Regions from separate parts of the Pantoea sp. X-Soil-MYKO-1785 genome, predicted to be linked through region 1. Evidence: predicted binding sites of a transcription regulator. Region 1 holds the regulator's gene; the other holds the start of a gene.
The links. Region 1 encodes PurR, which represses purine synthesis genes. Its sites were predicted from a motif close to CANGCAAACGTTTGCNTG; they were not measured.
Positions count from the first base shown of each region.

Region 2: a site for PurR is predicted at 1,464-1,481, ahead of guaD (guanine deaminase). Genes of this name have one in related genera too.

Region 1 covers NZ_AP036000.1:1,795,950-1,799,085, forward strand. Annotated here, with positions in the region: gene punC (purine nucleoside transporter PunC) at 1-411, opposite strand, end outside; gene punR (DNA-binding transcriptional activator PunR) at 518-1,423, shown strand; gene purR (HTH-type transcriptional repressor PurR) at 1,420-2,445, opposite strand; gene cydH (cytochrome bd-I oxidase subunit CydH) at 2,727-2,816, shown strand; gene AC6I8D_RS08365 (C40 family peptidase) at 2,875-3,136, opposite strand, start outside.
Region 2 covers NZ_AP036000.1:2,064,906-2,068,041, forward strand. Annotated here, with positions in the region: gene guaD (guanine deaminase) at 1-1,296, opposite strand, end outside; gene ydfG (bifunctional NADP-dependent 3-hydroxy acid dehydrogenase/3-hydroxypropionate dehydrogenase YdfG) at 1,707-2,453, shown strand; gene AC6I8D_RS09755 (YnfA family protein) at 2,482-2,808, opposite strand; gene AC6I8D_RS09760 (DUF1283 family protein) at 2,942-3,136, shown strand, end outside.

The DNA of each region.
Region 1 (3,136 bases):
CGGCATAATGGTGGCGAACACTTTGTTGGCCCGCGCCGCCGGATAGCGATCGACTACCAGCGCCTGCCAGCTAACGGCTGCGGCACAGACGCCGATCGCCTGAACAAAGCGCAGCGCCAGCATCAGATAAATATCATTGACCCACAGCATACCGGCGCAGCCGACGGCAAACAGCGCCAGACCGGCCAGCAATACCGGCTTGCGGCCGATGCGGTCTGACAGTGGTCCCCAGAACAGCTGACCGCAGGCAAATCCCGCCAGGAACAGGCTCATACTGGCGCTGATCAGGCCGGGTGAGGTGTTAAAGGTTTGCTGCATCGCGCCAAAGGCGGGCAGGTACATATCGGTGGCTAAAAAGCCCAGCATGCTCAGCAGAGCGAGATACGGCATAAATCCTTTTGACGGTGACATCTGATTCTCATTTTGCAGGTTGAACGCGGCAGAGTGTAAAAGGTGCGTTTGCCGCTGTGAAACGCTAATATTTGCCGGTTGCTGTTAAAAAATTTGAAGGCAGATTATGTGGTCAGAATATGCTTTAGAGGTGGTGGATGCGGTGGCGCGCGGTGGCAGCTTCAGCGCCGCGGCGCAGGAGCTGCATCGGGTGCCGTCAGCTATCAGCTACACCGTGCGTCAGCTGGAAACGTGGCTGGCGGTACCGCTGTTTGAGCGCCAGCATCGCGAGGTGGTATTAACCCCCGCCGGCGAGCATTTTGTCCGGGAAGGGCGCAGCGTTATCAAAAAAATGCTCGCCACCCGCCGCCAGTGTCAGCAGCTGGCTAACGGCTGGCGTGGACAGCTGAGTATTGCGGTCGACTGCATCGTCAAGCCGCAGCGCACCCGGCAGTTAGTCAAGGATTTTTACCGCCATTTCCCCGACATGGAGTTGCACATCAGTTATGAAGTGTTTAACGGCGTCTGGGATGCGCTGGCCGATGATCGGGTTGAAGTGGCTATCGGTGCCACTCAGGCGATACCGGTCGGCGGACGCTTTGCCTTTCGCGACATGGGGACGCTCAACTGGCGTTGTGTGGTGGCGCACCACCATCCGCTGACCGGGGTGAGCCAGATTGACGACGACACCCTGCGCAGCTGGCCGTCGCTGGTGCTGGAAGATACCTCGCGCGCGCTGCCGCGCCGGATGACGTGGACGCTCGACAATCAGCGTCGGCTGGTGGTGCCGGAATGGCAGACCGGACTGGATTGCGTGCTGGAGGGATTGTGCGTGGCGATGGTGCCTGGGCATCTGGCGCGGCCATTACTGGACAGCGGAGCGCTGGTAGAATTAACGTTGCCGGTCGCGTTTCCGGACAGTCCCTGTTGCGTAAGCTGGGCGGAAGATCGCGCATCACCGGCAACGGGCTGGTTACTCAGCTATCTGGGTGATGCGCAAACGCTTAATCAGGAGTGGTTAAGCGAAGATTAACGGCGGTAGTCGCGGAACGGACCGTCAGCCACCGAACGGCGTTCAATCAGCGTTGGGTGTACTTCGATGGTCTGAGAAATCTCACGTTTACTGGTGATGCGATCCAGCAACATCTCCAGCGCTTTCTCACCCAGTTGCGCTTTTGGCTGATGCACCGTGGTCAGCGCAGGCGCAAAGTAGCGCGCGTTGCGCACATTGTCATAACCGATCACCGAAATGTCCTGCGGCACCCGCAATCCCATCTCATCGGCGGCGCAAATCGCGCCCATCGCCATGATATCGCCCCCGCAGAACACCGCAGTCGGACGCTGTTTCTGCGACAGGATCTGCTGCATCGCCTGATAGCCCGACTCCGGCTCGAAGTCGCCCTGCACGATCCATTCGGCACGCGGCTGAATGCCTGCTTCTTCCAGCGCCTTGAGGAAACCCGCGTGACGTCCGCCGCCGGTGTTGCGTTCCATCTGGCCGGGAATCGCGCCAATATCACGGTGACCGCGCTCAATCAGATAACGTCCGGCCAGGTAGCCGCCCTGAAAGGCATTATCCAGCACCGTGTCGGTGAAGTCAGCGCGTGATTCACCCCAGTCCATCACCACCATCGGGATATTGCGATTCTCTTCCAGCATCTTTAACAGATCGTCCGGATACTCAGAGCACATCACCAGCAGTCCATCGACGCGCTTCTGCGCCATCATGCTGAGATAGGCACGCTGCTTTTGCAGGTCGTTGTGCGCATTGCCCAGAATCAGGGTGTAGCCTTTATCGAAGCAGTGATTCTCCACCGCTTCAATAATTTCAGCAAAGTAGGGCGCTTCGCTGGAGGTTGCCAGCAGGCCCAGCGTTTTGGTGTGATTCACCTTCAGGCTGCGCGCCACCGCGCTCGGTGAATAGTGCAGTTCCTGAATCGCCTGCCAGACCGCGTTGCGCGTCTCTTCAGCGACAAAACGCGTTTTGTTGATGACGTGCGAAACGGTGGTCGTTGAGACGCCGGCGCGTTTTGCCACATCTTTAATTGTTGCCATTAAAATCGGACTCCAGGGCTTATCTAACGCAATGATAAGCATAATGTTAAACGTTTGCGTCTGCTCAGGGTTTTCCCCGCAATTATGCAGCTTTTCTGACCGGTAAACAGGCGTCTGGCGGGTAATGAGCGCCTGAAAAGGAGAGCAAACGGAACCGGGATTGCGCGCGTTGCGCAACAAAGGCAGGATTCTAACAAGGCTGAACGGATAAAACGAGATTTTTACCAGCCCCTATGGGAAAATGGCTTATCCCTACAAAATATGTGACTAAGGAGCGCTAAATGAGTACTGATTTGAAACTGGCCCTGATGACTACCGTCGGCTGTCTGCTGATGATCGTCGCCTTTAGCTTTACAGCGGTGCTGCACTAATGAAAAAGCCGGGCATCGCCCGGCTTTTCTCTGTTTGATTTTCGCGTAGCGAAGCCGCTTAACGAATGGTTTTCGGGGTCATTACCCGCCGCGCGCCGATGTAGTGGCGCTGCCAGTAATCTTCACCCAGCGCACTGATCTGAATATCTTTGCCGGTGCGAGGTGACTGAATAAATTTGCCGTTGCCGAGATAAACCCCAACGTGATCGGCGGTGCCGCGACCATTAATCCGGAAGAAGACTAAATCGCCTTTCTCCAGCGACTCGCGTTTTACCGGCGCGGCGTCGCGCAGGTGGTACATCTCATTGGCGGTACGCGGG
Region 2 (3,136 bases), 270 kb from region 1:
TACCGGACGGCCGTTTACCCAGGTCTGGGCAATATTGCGGTCATCGCCCAGCGTCATTAAGACAAACAATTTTTCCCAGATATCTTTGCTGTTGCCGATGCGTAAGGTCTGTAAGGCTGAGACGGCCGGATCGAGCACCACAAAGTCCGCCTCTTTGCCCGGATTAAAATTGCCGATGGCGTGATCGAGATCCAGCGCCCGCGCGCCACCCAGCGTAGCGTGATAAAAGGCTTCGGCGGCGCTCAGCTTATACTGCTGCAGCTGGCCCACTTTGTAGGCTTCGCCCAGCGTTTGCAGCATGCTGAAGGTGGTACCAGCCCCGACATCGGTGCCGATGCCGACTTTGACGCCCTGCTGCCAGCTGCGTTTGAGGTTAAACAGCCCGCTGCCGAGAAACAGGTTGGAGGTCGGACAGAAAGCAACAGAGGAATCGGTGTCGTGCAGGCACTGCCATTCGCTGTCGTCGAGATGCACGCAGTGCGCAAACACGCTGCGGCGCCCGGTCAGCTGATAGTGGTGGTAAACGTCAAGATAGCCGGCGCGCTCAGGAAACAGCTGTTTCACCCAGGCGACCTCCTGCGGATTTTCACTCAGGTGGGTGTGCAGCCAGGTATCGGGAAACTCCTGGCGCAGCTGCTGCACCTTTGCCAGCAGCTGCGGCGAGGACGTTGGCGCGAAACGCGGCGTCAGTGCGTAGCTCAGCCGTCCGCGCTGGTGCCAGCGTTCAATCAGTGCGCGGGTCTGCTGATAGCTCTGTTCCGGCGTTTCGATCAGGTTGTCTGGCGCATTGCGATCCATCATCACTTTGCCGGCAATCAAGCGCATATTCAGCGCTTCCGCCGCGCTGAACAGCGCCTCGACCGACTGCGGATGCACGGTGCCAAACACCAGTGCGCTGGTGGTGCCATTCGACAGCAGCTGATGCAGGAAGAAGGCTGACATCCGTGCCGCATGGTCCGGGCAGTGATATTGCGCCTCGACCGGGAAGGTATAGTGATTCAGCCATTCCAGCAGCTGCTCGCCGAACGCGCCGATCATTTCGGTCTGCGGATAGTGAATATGGGTATCGACGAAGCCCGGTACGATCAGTTTTCCGCGCAGATCCACCACCGGCTGACCAGCCAGTTCGGCGCTGCACTCCTGCCACGGCGCTAAGCCTATCACCCGCCCGTCACGCAGCCGCAGCACCCCATCTTCCAGATAGCGCGCCGCAGAGAGCAGTGCGTCGGGCTGGTCTGCCACCGATTTGAAGTCAAAAAAACTGGCGCGTATCGCCGTATCTGTCGCTGATGACATGGCTTTTCCTTTCTGAAAGCACTGCGGCCTTCTTTTAATTATGCAGATGATTGCCTTAATGCCACTTTGCAACTGCCGTGCCAGATCGGAAATGACTATTTTTCTATAATTATCAGTCAATTAAATAAAATCCCAGCTGTTGCGCAACTTCCTGCAGGTAGAACCACTCCGCAACCGTTTGCCTGGCGTTAGCAATCGGTTGCCTGGCGAGCGACTGCGAAAACGGCTGATTTTTACCGCGGTGATCCGTGGCTGCGCTGCCCCGTTAGTGTGCATCACGCCCCAAAACAGCGCAGCCGCCGGGACGGTAAAATCCCTTTACAGCCCGATCGCTTTTTCGGCGGGCGCAAGCGGAAATGAAATGCTATGGTGAAGCCATCGATTGTGAAAATGGCATAAGGAACAGTGAGATGATTATTTTTGTCACCGGCGCGACCGCCGGTTTTGGTGAAAGCATCACCCGTCGCTTTATCGCAACCGGCCATAAAGTGATTGCCAGCGGACGGCGCGCCGAGCGCCTGAAAGCGCTGAAAGATGAGCTGGGCGATAACCTGTATACCGTGCAGCTTGATGTGCGTAACCGGGCAGCCATTGAAGAGGTGGTAAAACAGCTGCCGGCGGAATGGCGCGAAATCGATGTGCTGGTCAATAACGCCGGCCTGGCGCTGGGGATTGAGCCAGCCCACCGTGCCAACGTTGAAGACTGGGAAAATATGATCGACACCAACACCAAGGGTCTGGTCTATATGACGCGCGCCCTGCTGCCGCAGATGGTGGAGCGCAACGTCGGACACGTGATCAATATCGGGTCGATCGCCGGCAGCTGGCCCTATGCAGGCGGTAACGTCTATGGCGCGACCAAAGCCTTTGTCCGTCAGTTCAGCCTTAATCTGCGAACCGACTTGCACGGCACCGCGCTGCGCGTTACCGACATCGAACCAGGCCTGGTGGGCGGCACCGAGTTCTCTAACGTCCGTTTCAAAGGCGACGATGACAAAGCCGGTCAGGTGTATGAAGGCGCCACAGCATTAACCCCGGATGATGTGACCGAAGCGGTTTACTGGGTCGCTACGCTGCCTAAGCATGTCAACATCAACACGCTTGAGATGATGCCTGTCAGCCAGACAGTGGCCGGTCTGAAGGTGCACAAGCCGTAAGCCTCAGAGCCAGCCTTGCCGGCTGGCTCTAGCCCCGCCCCCAGCCCAGCACGATAATCAGCATGCCGCTAAAGGCGACAATCGCCCCGCTCCAGTCCCAGGCGCTGAGCTTCACGCCGTCGACCACCCGCAACCACAGCAGTGCGGTCAGCACATAGACTCCGCCATAAGCGGCATACACCCTTCCGCTGGCGGCAGGATGCAGCGTCAGCAGCCAGACAAACAGCGCCAGGCTGGCGGCGGCGGGTAGCAGTAGCCAGACGGAGCCGCCTTTTTTCAGCCACAGCCACGGCAAAAAGCAGCCGATAATTTCCGCCAGCGCGGTGATAAAAAACAGCAAGGCGGTTTTAATCAGCATCCTTTTCTCTCACAAACGTAAACAAACGACTCACCGCTGGTGAGCAAAGAAACGGCGATGATATACTAAGCCTGTCCGCGGCAACAGCCGTTACCATTGGCAATGTCTGCGTTAACTGAAGGAAAGCGCAATGAAAAATTTGATCCCGGTCCTGCTGGTCAGCCTGCTGTCAGCGGCAGCCTTTAATGCCAGTGCTACCACTAATCGCCTGATTATTGAAGATGGCAGCAGCGCCGCCAGTAACGAAGCAGCGCGTCAGGATAAAGAGCAGTGGAATGACACGCGGATGCTGCGTAACAAGGTGAATAGCCGCGTCGAGAAAGAG